Regions from separate parts of the Thiomicrorhabdus xiamenensis genome, predicted to be linked through region 1. Evidence: predicted binding sites of a transcription regulator. Region 1 holds the regulator's gene; each other region holds the start of a gene.
What was found. Region 1 encodes HrcA, which represses chaperone genes, less so after heat shock. Its sites were predicted from a motif close to TTAGCACTCNNNNNNNNNGAGTGCTAA; they were not measured.
Positions count from the first base shown of each region.

Region 2: a site for HrcA is predicted at 2,903-2,929, ahead of rpoH (RNA polymerase sigma factor RpoH). Genes of this name have one in related genera too.
Region 3: a site for HrcA is predicted at 2,287-2,313, ahead of HQN79_RS11940 (NfeD family protein). Genes of this name have one in related genera too.

Region 1 covers NZ_CP054020.1:1,087,637-1,093,060, forward strand. The annotation lists gene recN (DNA repair protein RecN) at 1-342, opposite strand, end outside; gene HQN79_RS05015 (NAD(+) kinase) at 461-1,336, opposite strand; gene hrcA (heat-inducible transcriptional repressor HrcA) at 1,539-2,543, shown strand; gene grpE (nucleotide exchange factor GrpE) at 2,660-3,241, shown strand; gene dnaK (molecular chaperone DnaK) at 3,439-5,355, shown strand.
Region 2 covers NZ_CP054020.1:2,525,063-2,530,486, forward strand. The annotation lists gene HQN79_RS11630 (pyruvate kinase) at 1-5, opposite strand, end outside; gene HQN79_RS11635 (SCP2 sterol-binding domain-containing protein) at 382-780, shown strand; gene purT (formate-dependent phosphoribosylglycinamide formyltransferase) at 924-2,114, shown strand; gene HQN79_RS11645 (flagellar export chaperone FliS) at 2,353-2,772, shown strand; gene rpoH (RNA polymerase sigma factor RpoH) at 3,040-3,870, shown strand; gene HQN79_RS11655 (YoaK family protein) at 3,976-4,689, shown strand; gene ovoA (5-histidylcysteine sulfoxide synthase) at 4,726-5,424, shown strand, end outside.
Region 3 covers NZ_CP054020.1:2,584,442-2,589,865, forward strand. The annotation lists gene HQN79_RS11930 (efflux RND transporter permease subunit) at 1-708, opposite strand, end outside; gene HQN79_RS11935 (efflux RND transporter periplasmic adaptor subunit) at 708-1,775, opposite strand; gene HQN79_RS11940 (NfeD family protein) at 1,762-2,208, opposite strand; gene HQN79_RS11945 (YchE family NAAT transporter) at 2,483-3,112, opposite strand; gene HQN79_RS11950 (histidine phosphatase family protein) at 3,207-3,785, opposite strand; gene mnmE (tRNA uridine-5-carboxymethylaminomethyl(34) synthesis GTPase MnmE) at 3,796-5,157, opposite strand; gene HQN79_RS11960 (hypothetical protein) at 5,323-5,424, opposite strand, start outside.

The sequences.
Region 1 (5,424 bases):
AACCGCGACCGGAATGCCGTTGATGTAAGCTTTGGAGCGACCTTCGGCGGTAACGGTGCGGCGCAGCAGGCAGGAGGTTTCATCGTCCAGTTCATTTTCCTGCAGCCAGAGTTGAACATGCGGGAGCTGACTTAAATCGAATGCCGCGCTGATGTCGGCTCTTTTGCTGCCGTGGCGTACCAGAGAACTGTCGGCGCGTTCTCCGAGTGTCAGGCCGAGGGCATCAAGCAGAATGGATTTTCCGGCTCCGGTTTCTCCCGTCAGGGAGCTGAAGCCGTTACTGAAGTTTAAATTCAGCTTTTCAATTAAAGCCAGATTTTGAATTGACAACTCGCTTAACATGCGTCTATTTCCAGATCAAAAAAGTGCGTTGCAGGAGGTTTTTTCAGCTGAAAAAACCGAGAGAATTTTCATTCCGGCTTTAGATTACTTGAAAACGGTTACAAAATCCAAAGGTTTTTTACAGCTTATCTCCCCAGCGCAATTTTGCTCTGAGAAGTTCAAAATGATCGTGCCCTTTAGGGTGGATCATCTGAATGAATTTTTTGTGTCGGCTGATTGTTGTTTCGTGTCCCTGACCGATGTTGTGAGTCAGCTGGCCGTCACAGATAATATGTGCCATGCCGTTACAGTTTTTATGCGGGTAGATGCGCACTACGCTGCTGCCCGGAATAACATAAGGGCGCGTGCTCATGGTGTGCGGGTTGACCGAAACCAGACTGAGCACATCCAGACGCGGGTCGAGAATCGGCCCGCCCGCAGACAGGGCGTAGGCGGTAGAACCGGTCGGGGTGGCGATAATCATTCCATCGGAACGCTGGGTATTCAGAAAACGGCCGTCCACCTCGGTTTCGAATTCAATCATTCGCGGCGAGTCGGTTTTGTGAATCACGACGTCGTTGAGCGCCAGCTGATCGAATTCGAGTTTGCCGTCCTTTCGTATCTGAACATGGATCAGATTGCGTTGCTCGTATTCACACTCGCCGACCATGACTTCATCCAGTGTGTTGAGCATCTCGTTAGGCGAGATGTCCGTCAAAAATCCGAGACGTCCCAAGTTGATGCCGAGAATTGGAATGTCGTGATCGACCACGGAGCGGGCTACATCGAGAAAGGTGCCGTCTCCGCCGACAACGATGGCGATATCGATATGTTTGACCAGTTCCAGTCGGTCAATGACTTCGACGCCGTATCTCTGATGCGGGAAGTCGGCGCAGGAAGCCGAGTCCAGCAGGACCGTTTTGTCATGGCTAAGCAAATGCTGCAGCAGGCGATTGATCGTATCCCAGCAGGCAATGCCGTCGTATTTGCCAAAAATGCCGATTCGCTTAAACATGATTTTCTTTTCCTTCACTTCCCTCAAGGCTTGAATAAGAGGGGGATAAATTTATAATTTAGCACTCGTGCCAGGGGGAGTGCCAGACACTCTCGGAGTTTGCTGTTTGCAATTATATGAGAATAGCAAAATTCAATTTGTCCATCTCAAGGCTTTGCTTTCAATTTAAGTTGGTTTACGTATGTTAAATGATCGTTATCAAATGTTGTTTAAAAACTTGATGGGATTATACCTTAGCGACGGCAAGCCGGTAGGTTCGAACACCTTGAGCAAGCTGCCGGAAGTCGCCTTGAGTTCTGCGACCGTGCGGAATGTGCTGGCGGATCTGGAAAAGATGGGATTTCTGCACTCGCCGCACACCTCCGCCGGAAGGGTGCCTACCGATAAGGGATATCGACTGTTTGTCGATACTCTGCTGACCTATCAGGAACCGAGCAAGGTACATGAGCAGGATCTGCGTCAAAGGTTGTCGGTCGATCTCAATCAGGATCGTCTTTTGCAAGAAGCATCCAAACTGCTTTCCGGTCTGACCGGTATGGCGAGTCTGGTAATGCTGCCGCCGAAAACTCAGGAAAAACTGCAACAGGTCGATTTTCTGATGTTGTCGGCAAGACGCATTCTGGTGGTTTTGGTCTTCGGTGATCAGGATGTCCAGAATCGCATAGTGGAACTGGATCGGGATATTCAGTCCGATCAGCTGCAAAAACTGGCTAATTTCCTGAATCAGCAGTGTCTGGGGCTAAGCCTGCTTAAAGCACGGGAAAAACTTGCTTTGGCGGTCGAACAGAATCAGCTGCAGGAAGATTTCCCGTACAGTTCGTTGTTGCAATCGACCGACGATCTTTTGAATCAGCAGCTCAACGATCGAAAACCTCTGGTCGTGTCCGGCAAAACCAATCTTCTGGATTACCAGGAATTTGCGGATTCGCAGAAACTTAAACGTATTTATCACGCCTTTAACCAGCAGCAGGGATTGTTGGAACTGTTCGATAAAAGCCTGCAGGCGCCTGGGTTGAAAGTGTTTATCGGCAGCGAGTGCGGTAATGAGGTGTATCAGGGATGCAGCTTGATTACCCGGCCGTATGCGGTTGAAGATGAAGTGCTCGGCGTACTCGGTGTGATCGGACCGAGCAGAATGAACTACCAGAAAGTGGTGCCTCAGGTCGATTTGACCGGGAAAATTTTAAGTTCCCTCTTGAAAAAATAGCGGATGCCCCTTATGTCAAACCCTAGTCAAATACAGAAATAACTATTCGGCCGATGCGTTAAGCGTCGTCTGAAAGTGCAACAGAGATTTTAAACATTAAAAAATAGGAATACATCGTGGCTGAACAAAACCAGAAAGAGATGAATCAACAGGAAGTGGAAGAGAAGGTTGCAACGGCAGAAGAGGCGATGCAACAGAGCGAAGAGCAGCTGGAAGAGGCTCAGAAGGCAGTTGATAACGATATCGAGTCGATGCTGGCGGAAGCTAAAGACGAAGCGGCCAAGCATAAGGATATGGCGCTGCGTCTGCAGGCGGATATGGAAAACCTGCGTCGACGTACGCGTTTGGATTTGGAAGAAGCGCATAAGTACGCCCTGAAAAAATTTGTTGATGCATTGATTCCGGCAATGGATTCAATGGAAATGGGGATTGAAGCCGCGTCCAAAGAGGAAGCAACCAAAGAAAGCATTAAGGAAGGGGTCGAGATGACCTTTAAGCAGATGCTGGATGTGCTTGCCGAATTCAGTGTTGAGCGTATTGACCCGAAAGGGGAGAAATTCAACCCGCAGGATCATGAAGCGATGACGATGATTCCGTCTCCGGATCACGAATCGCAAACAGTCGTCGATGTTATCCAGAAGGGGTACAAGCTTAATGACCGTCTGGTTCGTCCAGCGCGAGTTATTGTCGCTCAATAAGGTTTTTGCCGAAGCTGAAGGGAAACGGTGAAAAAATGATAAAAAAATGCATTTTTCCCTTGAATCCTGAAAGAGCACCCCTATAAACAGTTCAAACGTAATTTTTAAACGAATTGAGTTCATAAAGAATTGTCAAAATTTGCCAACGGCTTAAACACGGTTTCGTGTTTATACCTATCAAACTGGAGAGAAATCAGATGGCTAAAATCATTGGTATCGACTTGGGTACAACCAACTCTTGTGTATCGGTAATGGAAGGGAAAGAAGTTAAGGTTATCCCGAATGCGGAAGGTGCGCGTACTACGCCTTCGATCGTTGCTTACACAGATGACGAGATTTTGGTTGGTGATCCGGCAAAACGCCAGGCGGTAACTAACCCGGAAAACACGCTTTTTGCAATTAAACGTCTGATCGGTCGTCGTGCCGACGATGCGGTTGTTGCCAAAGACAAAGACATGGTTCCTTACGCGATCGTTGCCGCCGATAACGGTGATGCTTGGGTACAGGTAAAAGATAAAAAATTGTCTCCGCAGGAAGTTTCAGCTCGTACTCTGATGAAAATGAAGAAAACGGCTGAAGACTATCTGGGTGAAGAAGTTAAAGAAGCGGTTATTACCGTTCCGGCTTACTTCAACGATGCACAGCGTCAGGCGACAAAAGATGCCGGTAAGATCGCTGGTCTGGATGTTAAGCGTATTATCAACGAACCGACTGCGGCGGCACTTGCTTATGGTATGGATAAAGTAACCAACGACAGCAAAATCGCAGTTTACGACTTGGGTGGTGGTACTTTCGATATCTCGATCATCGAAGTTGCAGACCTTGATGGTGAGAAGCAGGTCGAAGTACTGTCTACCAATGGTGATACTTTCCTGGGTGGTGAAGACTTCGATAACGTCATCGTTGATTACATTGCTGAAGAGTTCAAGAAAGATCAGAATGTTGACCTGAAATTGGACAAGTTGGCACTACAACGTGTTCGTGAAGCGGCGGAAAAGGCGAAAATCGAGCTTTCTTCACGCGAGCAGACTGACATCAACCTGCCATACGTAACGGCGGATGCGACCGGTCCTAAGCACTTGAACATGAAAATCACGCGTGCCAAGTTCGAATCTCTGATTGAAGACTTGGTTAAGCGTTCAATCGAACCTTGCCGTATCGCTCTTAAAGATGCAGGTCTGTCTGCTTCTGAAATCGACGACGTCATTCTGGTTGGTGGTTCGACTCGTGTTCCGATGGTACAAGCTGCGGTTAAAGAGTTCTTCGGTAAAGAGCCTCGTAAGGATGTTAACCCGGATGAAGCGGTTGCGATGGGTGCGGCGATTCAGGGTGGTGTTCTATCCGGTGATGTAAACGACGTTCTTCTTCTTGATGTAACGCCTCTGTCTCTTGGTATCGAAACCATGGGTGGCGTAATGACCAAGCTGATCGAGAAAAACACCACCATTCCGACGCGTAAGTCGCAAGTGTTCTCAACGGCGGAAGATAATCAGTCTGCGGTAACTATCCACGTGTTGCAAGGTGAGCGTGAAATGGCTTCCGGTAACAAATCTCTGGGTCAGTTTAACTTGGACGAAATTCCGGCGGCTCCTCGTGGTATGCCTCAGATCGAAGTAACTTTCGACATCGATGCCAACGGTATTCTGAACGTTTCTGCTAAAGACAAGAACACCGGTAAAGAACAGCACATCACTATCCAGGCTTCATCCGGTCTTTCTGAAGACGAAATCGAAGCAATGGTTAAAGATGCCGAAGCGCACGCTGAAGAAGATGCGAAACTGAAAGAACTTGTTGAAGCGCGCAACCAGGCTGATGCGATGGTGCATGCGACCAATAAGATGATTAAAGATGCTGGTGATTCTGTGACTGCCGAAGAGAAAGCTCCGGTTGAAGAAGCGATCAAAGCGGTTGAAGAAGCGATTAAAGGCGACGATAAAGCGGCGATTGACGAGTCGGTTCAGAAACTGATGGAAGCGAGCCAGGGCATCGCTCAGAAAGCGCAAGCGCAACAGCAAGCCGGTGGCGAGCAGGCTCAGCAGCAAGGTTCGGACAAAGCGGATGACGATGATATCGTTGATGCGGAATTTGAAGAAGTAAATGACGACAAAAAGTAATCATTTTACGCGCTAGCTCTGCTGGCACTGTGTTGGGAAATGGTCTCGTATGAGTTATACACTCACATT
Region 2 (5,424 bases), 1.2 Mb from region 1:
TGCATCCTTTTCCCCTTACAGAATCCGACCCGTCTAATCTTACGCTTGCCTTATGAACATTAAATGAAGCTTTGCGCAATCCAAGTGCACGTATGAAGCCGCTTCTATCGCTCGCTGTACCGAACAGCAAAACGCCCTGTAACACCATACGGTAAAGCGCTTTCAGCATGAAAAACCGGAAAGTGACAAAACGTAAAAAGGCATGAAATTGACAAAATTTTTACATATAAAGATATAAAAATATTACCAATAGATAAACAATTCCTATTATTCATCTGCGATTCCAGCCAGTAATATGTGCAAGCTTTTTTAGAGACCCTGCGTTATCCCGGCCCGAAATGCGCCGAGGATCAGAATCAAATAATACAAAGAGGTTAGAAAATGGCAGAACTATTCTCGGAAGAATGGATGAACCAACTGAAAGATGCCTGGAATAACGACCCTGAAATAAAGGACAAGCTCGCTGAAATCAAATTTAACTCCGTCATTACCTGCGGTTACCAATCCGAAGAAAAACCGACCAGCGTCTTTGTGGTCAAAAACGGCGAATGCATTCACGCCGGCAACTGGAAAGACGAAGAGTCTGACTGGGACATGCGCGCCGATCTCAGCAGCTGGAAAAAATGGATGAAAAAACCGCTTGGCCTGAGCGCCATGGGCATGGCAGTCGCAACCGGAAAGTTGAAATTCAATAAAGGCGACTACGACAATATGATTAAGAATCCTTCCATGGCCGGCCCCTTTATCAGAAGTTTCTCTCTGATGTCTCAAATCGGCTGAATGGCTGTCGAAAGCCAACCCGAAACGCAAGGCAGGTGAAGATTCCCTGCCTTTTTCTTTTCCCGCCCCATTCTTTGCATCCTCTTTTATAATAGCGACAAAACTGCCACTTCTCGGCATCCCGTTTTACTCAAGGAGTCATTATGTCAACGATTGGAACACCTTTTTCAGCAACCGCCGTTCGCGCCCTGCTTTGCGGCTCGGGCGAACTGGGTAAAGAAGTCGCCATTGAACTGCAACGTCTCGGCGTCGAAGTAATCGCGGTAGACCGCTACGCCAATGCTCCGGCAATGCAGGTTGCCGACCGCAGCCACGTGATTGACATGCTGGACGGAAACGCTTTAAGAGCTCTAATCGAGCAGGAAAAACCGGACATGGTGATTCCGGAAATCGAAGCGATTGCCACCGATACTCTGGCAGAGATGGAAAAGGAAGGTCTGCGCGTCATTCCGAACGCCCGCGCCACTCAGCTGACGATGAACCGGGAAGGCATTCGCCGCTTGGCCGCAGAAGAATTAGGCTTGAGTACCTCCCCTTACGAGTTTGCCGACCAACTTGACGACTTTACCGCTGCGATCGAGCGCATAGGCATGCCCTGCGTCGTTAAACCGATTATGAGTTCATCAGGGAAAGGACAAAGTGTTGTTCGTTCAGCCGATGATATTCAGAAAGCCTGGGACTATGCTCAGGAAGGCGGCCGCGCCGGTAAAGGACGCGTAATCGTCGAAGGATTTGTCGATTTCGACTACGAAATCACCCTGCTTACAGTGCGTCACAAGGACGGCATCAGCTTCTGTGAACCGATCGGTCACTATCAGGAAGACGGCGACTACCGCCAGTCATGGCAACCGCATCCGATGACGCCAATTGCACTGGAAAAATCGCAAGAGATCGCTTCAAAAGTAACGAACGCATTATGTGGCGAGACCGGAAGAGGGATATTTGGAGTAGAACTGTTTGTTAAAGGCGATAACGTCTATTTCAGCGAAGTATCGCCGCGGCCGCATGACACCGGACTGGTAACACTGATCTCTCAGGATCTTTCCGAATTTGCCCTGCACGTTCGCGCCATTCTCAACTTGCCGATTCCGAATATTCAGCAGCACGGTCCGAGCGCCTCTTCGGTAATCCTTCCGACTGGCACTTCGACACAGACGGCTTTCGGTAATCTGGATCAGGCGCTATCCGAAACCGATACCCAGATTCGTCTGTTCGGTAAACCGGAAATCGCCGGTCGCCGCCGGATGGGTGTCGCTCTGGCTCGCGACACTGATACCGACAAAGCGATTGAAAAGGCAAAACGCGTCGCCAACGCGGTCGAAGTCAGCTTCTAATTCTTAACCTTGCCGCTTGGAAACCCTCCTTTTTCTCAAGCGGCAAGATTTGCCAAAACACTGACGTCCCCTCATTCACCCCTCTCCCACACAGACACTTATCCCCTTGAAAAGCCCATAAACAAAGGCTTTGAAAACAGTGGCACACTTTATGCTTATCTGCAGATAACGCGAAAACTTGAATGCTTTTTACAAGTTTCTGCCACATAAAAACGCTAAACACACAGGGGAATGAGTTATGACTGCCAATGATATGTCATTAGAGACGCAAAACTCGCTATTAAACGATTATCCGCGCAACTCGGAGCAGGAAAAACAGCTTTCGATGAATCCGGAATACGCCATTCTGCTTCTTTTACAGGGTGCCATTGATAAGGGTAACCTGGCCTTGGCTTGCCATCAGAGTCGCTCAATGACGGAAAAAGGCTTCCATATCGGTCGTATGACCAGCATTGTCGACGCGCTTCGCGACCGCCTGGATTTCAACTACAAGATCGCCTACGATCTGGAAACACTTTACTTCTATATTGATAAATGCCTGCAGGAATCGGTATTCGAACAAGGCACCGAAAACCTTGAAGCCGCCTTGCAGATGCTTGAAGAGATCAAAACCGCTTGGCAGATCTCTATGGAAAGCGCCGAGGAAATGACCGCCTGACCGTATCATCTTTAGCGGCAACTCCCCGAACCGGCAACGCAAAAAAACGCGTTGCCGGCAAACTTAAAAACCCTCTAAGTTAATGTTTTAAAACGATTTGTTAAAAATATTAACAAATCATTAAATAACATTGGCACTCTCTTGCAAAGACTGCTAAATATCAGTATATTGTTTGCCATAAAACTGATTATTTGGAGTCCATTAGGTATGTCAGAGAGCTTCTCATTAGCACAAGCTAAAGTCTCTAAAAAACTTCCCGCCGCGCAAATGTCGGCACTTGATTTAGCCCCAGGACAGAATCTGGAGGCTTATTTGCGCACGATTCAAAGTATTCATCAGTTAAATGCAGACGAAGAGCGTAAATTGGCCGAGCGTCTGTACTATAAACAAGATTTGGAAGCTGCGCGCCAACTGATTCTTTCATCTTTGCGTTATGTCGTTCCGGTTGCCCGATCTTACAAAGGTTACGGTTTGCCTCTGGGCGATATTATTCAGGAAGGCAATATCGGCCTGATGAAAGCGGTTAAACGCTTCAATCCGGAAGAAGGCGTTCGTTTGATGACGTTTGCCGTGCACTGGATTCGTGCCGAAATCAACGAGTATGTCATCCGTAACTGGCGCATTGTGAAAACCGCCACCACGAAAGCACAGCGTAAGCTGTTCTTTAAACTGCGTAGCAGCAAGAAATCTTTGGAATGGTTCGGCGACAAAGATGCCGATCGCGTTGCCGAAGAGTTAGGTGTTACCCGTAAAGACGTTCTGGAAATGGAAAGTCGTCTATACGGAAAAGACATCTCGGTCGATATGCCTGACGACGACGATAACCAGAACACGACTTTTCCGGTTCTGATCAGCCAGGAAGCCGATCCGGCTCAGGCGTTGGAGCAGGAAGACCAGGCGGCCTATGAGATGCAGCGCATGCAGAAAGCCCTTGCAACGCTGGATGACCGTAGTCGCGACATCTTGCAAAAACGCTGGTTGAGCGAGAAAAAGATCGGTTTGAAAGAGCTTTCGGAAGAGTACGGCGTCTCCATGGAGCGTATCCGTCAGGTCGAAAAACAGGCATTGAACAAACTGAAAAACCAGCTTGTAGCGTAACGACCCGCCTTAACGCTACAATAATAGAAGGCCGTAAGATGTCAGCATTCTTGCGGCCTTTTTCGTTTCCCTGAATTTTATTACGAGCTTGCACGACGAACTACTATGCCCTATCCAGTACGGGAAAACATCGATACCGAAAACGCCGACGAATTGAAGTTCTCGGTACGCAAACTGATGCTGATCGGCATGATCATGGCATCCATGGCAGGCTATATCAACAGCGCCATGCTGATGGAATTCGGCATACCGGTCAGCCAGATGACCGGCGTTGCTTCACGTCTCAGTGAGGCCATGAGCCATATGAATCTTGATGCGCTGCTAATTCCGCTGTCGATCCTTATCGGCTTTCTGATCGGTGCAATTCTCTCCGGACTGATTATCGGGCGGGCGCAATACAAGACCAGCGCCAACTACGGACACGCCTTGCTACTAAACGGCGGGCTGCTCGGCTCGGCAACGCTTTTCAGCTTCTACCACTCGGAAACCTCGCTGTTTTTCAGCGCGGTTGCCTGCGGTCTGCAAAATGCTTTGGTCGCCAGTTACCGCGGCCAACAACTGCGGACCACCCACATGACCGGAACCGTCACTGATATCGGGGTGCACATTGCATTAAAACTCAAAACGCGTCAGCCCTGGCCGTGGCAAGCGAATCTCCTGCTGGTTCTGCTCGGAAGCTTCCTTGTCGGCGGAATTCTCGGTATCTTCGCCTTCCAGAGCATTCCTTACTGGTCGATGATCCTGCCCTGCATCATTAATATCCTTCTGGGCACACTCTATCTGACAAACTACTATCGACAAGAATCCCTAAATGGTTAAGATGATAGGACAATGCTTTTAACTCAGGAGTAAGTAATGCAACACCCGGCAACCTCTCGCATGCAGACCGACAGACCATCTATCGCGCAGACAGAGAACCCCTGGGGGTTGAACAGGAAAGATCTGATCAGTCAGACCCCGCTCCTGACTCAAGGTTCGGTTGAAGAGAAACGCGCCGAAATCAAACGCTACTTCAATCTCACCTATGACAGCTACGAAGCACTGTTTACCACGCTGAAAGCCGACGAAGCCTACTACCTTCGCCCATGCTCGCTACGCCATCCTCTGATCTTCTATTTCGGACACACCGCGACTTTTTTCACCAATAAACTGGTTTTGGCCAAACTGCTGCCACAGCGCATCAACCCGAAAATCGAATCCATGTGCGCTATCGGCGTCGACGAAATGTCATGGGACGACTTGAATGACGCGCATTACGACTGGCCGAGCGTGCAAGAGGTGCGCGACTATCGCGATCAGGTCCGAGCAGCGGTCAACAAGCTGATCGATGAAGTCGAATTCACTCTGCCGATCGACTGGCAGAGTCCGCTTTGGCCGGTGATGATGGGCATAGAGCATGAACGCATTCATCTGGAAACCTCCTCGGTTCTGATCCGCCAGCTACCGATAGAAGAGGTGCAGTCCAGCCCGCTTTTCCCTGTCTGTCCGGACAGCGGCGAGGCGCCAACGAATGAATTGCTGACTGTTTCAGGCGGTGAGATCAGAATCGATCAT
Region 3 (5,424 bases), 1.1 Mb from region 1:
CAAATAAACTCGCGGGCCGTTGGACTCAATAAATCCGCCGGAAGTTTTCTGCAAATGTGCAGCAATCTGCTCCTGTAGCGTATTGATATCCAGCGCCATCTGCGACAGTCTTTCCTGATCGAAATCGATAAAGACTTTCGACGGCTGCTCGCCGATCAGATTGACCTTCTTGATCCCATCCACACGGCGCAAGGCCACCGACATCTCATCTGCAACCTGAACCAGTTCCTGATGTGACCATCCCGGCGCCGTCAGGCTGTACAGTGTGAAATAGACGTCCTCGAAGTCGTCATTGAAGAAAGGGCCTTGAACGCCTTGCGGCAGGGTCGGTGCCAGATCATTCAGGCGTTTGCGTACCTGGTAGTAGAGATCCTGCGACATACCGCTCGGCGTGTCCTGCGCAAAGATCACCAGCAAATCGGTTCGTCCGGGACGGGACTTGGTTTCAACCCGATCGAAATAGGCAATCTCTTCAAGACGCTTTTCCATCGGATCGGCGACCTGCTCCTGCATTTCACGCGCTGTCGCTCCCGGCCAGGTCGCAGACACCACCATGGTATTCAGGTCAAAACTGGGATCCTCGGCTCGCCCCATATACAGGAAAGCGTAGATTCCGGCCAATGCCACAACGATAATAAAATACAGCGTAACGCTCTGCTCTCGCACCGCAAGTGCAGATAAATTCCATTTTGAAGGCTGATTCGACACTAAGGCATCTCCTCAAGCGCCTGTCCTTCCGACAGCAGATGCACCCCAAGCGCAATCACTTTACTGTTTTCAGGAAATTCTCCGGCGACCCAAGCCGAGTCACGGTTGATACGTAGTATCTGAACAGGAACACGCTTGGCTTTCCCATCCTGCAGAAGCCATACCGAGCGATAGTCACCCTGCTCGTACAGCGCGCTCAGCGGCAGACGGATTCCACTCTGAATTTGAGAAAACTGCACCCGCACCGTCTGACCCAGCGGCAAAGCATTGACCGCTTGCGACTCCGCAAGACGATAGAAAGCTGTCCAGGTTCGGCTCGCAGCATCGGCTTGCGGCTCAAGCGTGCGCAACTCGACCGGATAGTCATGCTCTTGAAGACGGATTTGTCCCTGTTTCGGTAAAGACGCCAGACGGTTTTCCGGGACATCTACCGCCACCTCGCGTTTTCCGTCGGCAATCAGTTGCAGAACCGGCTGACCGGCGCTGACCACCTGATTCGCCTCAACCAGTTTTGCGCGAATAATCCCGCTGACCGGTACTTTAAGCTGAGTATAGTTGAGCTGATTCTGCGCCTGCAGCAGTTGCTGCTGATTGGCTTTTTGCTGCGCTTCAAGCGCCTTAAGCTGATTTTCCAACTGCTGCTTCGCCTGCTCGGAAGCCAGTTTTCGCTGTTGAAGTGCCGTGATACGTTTCAGGTCGGAGCGGGTTTGGTTGATTTCTGCCGCTGTCGCGCGAATATTCGCCTCAGCGGAGGTGACCGACAACTGATAATCCGCCGGATCGAGATGTACCAACAGCTGATCCGCTTCCACCCGATCGCCCAGATCCACATTCACTTGCGCGATTTCACCCGCAACTCGGAATGCCAGATCGACCGTGGTTTTCGCCTGCAAGGTACCGCTTAAATACCACTGAGTTTGCTGCTGAGTTTGCTGAATTGATACCGTTTTGACCTTTAATAAAGGGGTTTCCGGTGTTTCCTGTTGCTGCTGACAACCTGCGATTCCCGAGACTACCAAGCCGATAAATAGACTGCCCGCCCAGTTCAGGTACTTAATTTTTTGCATGTACCGATTTCCTTGATAGCAACTCTACGGTTGCCTTGTCATCTATAATTTCCAAAACGACCACATGATCTCCGGGATGAAGACGCTCTTCATCGGTGACAATAGGCCAGGATTTATTTTTATATATTACTTTGAGCTCGCCATCCACACGTGAAATAACTCCAGTTCCCCCTTCGGGGTGCTCGTCCGCGACCCAAACCTTACTACGCCCGTTTTTCCCAACCTGATAGAGCAAAAACGCCATAATCAACAACCAAATCAGTTGAAACAAGCCGTCTTTAATATCGAACACCAGAGTACTGGCGCCGACAATAAGCAAACTTAAACCGATTATTTTCAGCCAGTGCATCTGAGTCAGCAGCTGAAGAGCCAAAAAAATCACACCGATAAAAAACAGTAGCCAATAATTCACAACAGGGAGAACTTCTGACATAACGCCTCCAGCATTAAAACGGATCGAGCGAACGGAAAGACTGAGTATTTCAGTCTGAATGAATTCAATCCTTTCTTTTTAGCACTTGCCCGGCACGGATGGAAACTATTCATTAACCGCTTGATTTACATCAAGCACTAATCGCCGTGGATCACGTCAGCAGGTTTCACGTGGAAACCATCTTGGATGTTGCGTCAACCACGGCGTTCAGCATCTTCGGAAAACCGCCAGTCCAACATCCAATTCGCATGCGATAACACTACGCAATGATGAATCAGGCGAGACTGGGAAAGAGTCCCTTCAGACCGTTGGCGATAAACTCAATCGCAATGGCCGCCAGCAATAGTCCCATAATCCGAGTAATGATATTGATCCCCACCTGGCTGATATGTCGCGAAAACCAGGGCGTCATCATTAAGGTTACCCAAAGCAAGAAGGATAAAATCAGAATATCCAATCCGAGAAAGCCGTAATGGGCAACACCGCTTTGCCGATGCGCTTCGATAATCACTGCGGAAATCGCTCCGGGTCCAGCCAGTAACGGCATCGCCAAAGGCACAACACCAACGGAGTCATTTTGCTCGGAATCAAATTCATCCTCTTTACTGCGAATCGGTTTTTCACCTTTGGTGTGCATCATCGAAATCGCCATCAACAGAATCAGAATGCCGCCGCCGACGCGGAAAGAGTTGATTGAAATACCGAAAAATTCCAGTATCGCTTCGCCAAAGAAGAGGGCAATCAAGAGAATGGTTGCAACCGCGGTAACCGTCACATGCACAATTTTCTTTCTTTCAGGCAGACTCAAGTCGGAAGTCATCGCCAGAAATATCGGGATAGCACCAATAGGGTTTACCACCGCAATCAAACCAACCAGAAACTTCGTGTATTCCGTATACTCCATGCCGACACTCCCGTCAGGAAAACAACTTCATCATAACCAATAACCAAAGGACATAAAACGGGTGACCCCAGTCATGGAAAGCACAAGATGCAGATTAATCAACCGAGGTTGCAGGCACTTCCAAAATACCCAGTACATCAAACAGCCCGTCACCCAAAGGTTCAAAAATAACCATTTGCGCAGGCTTTAACCGCTGATTGGTAATCTCGGCAATATTCGGGCGGTGTGTCACCATTACCATATTGGCAGACTCACTGTAATTGCTGAGAATTTGGCGGATTTTTGTCTGACTGGCATGAGCTTTCTCGTCCGGAACCGTTCGCACCAAGTGAAGCAGCTCCGAAACCTCATAGTTTCCGAATGCAAGTTTTGCCGTATCTTTAGTACGGCAATACGGGCTTGCCCAGACTTTGCCAACCTGAATCGCATGCGCTTCAAAAGCCTGCTTAATCGATTTGGCCTGCTGTTTGCCAAAATCCGTCAGGTTTTTTTCGGAAAAACAGCTCGCATCTAAAATTGAAGAGTCCCCCATATCGGGGTCAACCACAGCGTGGCGCATCATGATCACTTTGCCGCCTTCCTGCAAAGCCTCCCAAAGCGACTGTTCGTCACTTGCCTGAGAGCTTAATGGCAGAAAAAGCAGCGTTGTTAAAACAAAAAATAACCGCCACATGGTATTTCTCCTATTTACCGATACAGAAAGAGCTGAAAATACGCCCGAGAAGATCATCGGAAGTGAAACGGCCGGTAATTTCCGACAAGGCTTCCTGAGCAAGACGGAGATCTTCGGCCAAAAGCTCTCCGGCGGCAAACATTTCCAGTTGCTGCTGGCCGTTGCGCGTATAGTCCAAAGCGGTCTGAAGCGCATCCAGATGGCGTTTACGCGCCATGAAAACGCCTTCTTCGGTCTGCGCATAACCCATTTCGGTTTTCAGATGATCGCGCAGCAGATCCAACCCTTGACGGTGTTTAGCCGACAGCCAGATCACCGTGCGTCCGCTCGCTTGCTCACACTCGATCATCGGTTCATGCCCGATCAAATCAATTTTGTTTCGCACCAGCGTCACCGGCATGGATTGGGGCAGCTTGTCGAGAATCGCCTGATCCTCCTCATGTATCGATTCGCCGGCCTGCAACATAACCAGAACGCGATCCGCATTGTCGATTGCCTGCCAGGCGCGTTCGATTCCGATCTGTTCCACCTGATCGGTCGCTTCGCGAACCCCGGCGGTATCCAGAATGTGCAACGGCATGCCGTCAATATTGATCTCTTCTTTGACGATATCGCGGGTCGTACCGGCAATATCGGTGACAATCGCGATCTCTTTACCAGATAAAGCATTCAACAGACTCGACTTACCGGCATTCGGACGACCGAGAATCACCACCGACATCCCTTCACGCAGTAACACACCCTGCTGGGCGGAAGCAAAAACCTGATGCAACCTGTCGAGAATATGCTCTAACTGACCGGCCACCTTACCGTCGGAAAGAAAATCGATCTCCTCTTCCGGAAAATCGATCGCCGCCTCGACATACAGACGCAACTGAATCAACTCTTCAACCAGTGCATTCACCTCACGGGAGAAGTCTCCCTGCAAAGAGCGTAAAGCCGATTTGGCTGCCTGCGCCGAGGACGCTTCGATCAGATCGGCAATCGCTTCCGCCTGAGCCAGATCGAGTTTGTCGTTCATAAACGCCTGTTTGGAGAACTCTCCCGGCTCGGCCAGACGTGCGCCCAGTTCGACCACCCGCTCAAGCAACCATTGCAGCACGACTGGTCCGCCATGCCCCTGTAACTCAAGCACATCTTCACCGGTAAAGGAATTCGGATTCGGAAAATAGAGCGCAATACCGCGATCAAGAACGTCACCCTGAGCGCTGTAAAACGGCCCGTAGTGCGCATAGCGCGGCTCGGGTACTTTGCCCAATACCGCTTCGGCAATGCTTTTCGCCTTATTACCCGAAACGCGGACAATACCGACACCACCTCTTCCGGGTGCGGTCGCGACTGCGGCAATGGTATCGATATTTTCAAATTCCATAAATCAGCCTAAATAAAAAAGGAGTTAAACCAGTAAGACGCGAAGCTTGTAAATCAAGCCACCCGTTAGAATTTCATTAATTGTAGGACACTATAGACGATTGCGCATAGCAAAACGCCCACATTAAAGTGGGCGTCGTCGGCAGGAACAATTCCAGCAAATCGATCAGTTCGCGAGAACCTTATAGGTTTTGGTTTCGATATCGCTGATAAAACCTTTATCCTGATAAAGCGCGACGGTCTTATCGAGCTTCTTCTTCGAAGTAAA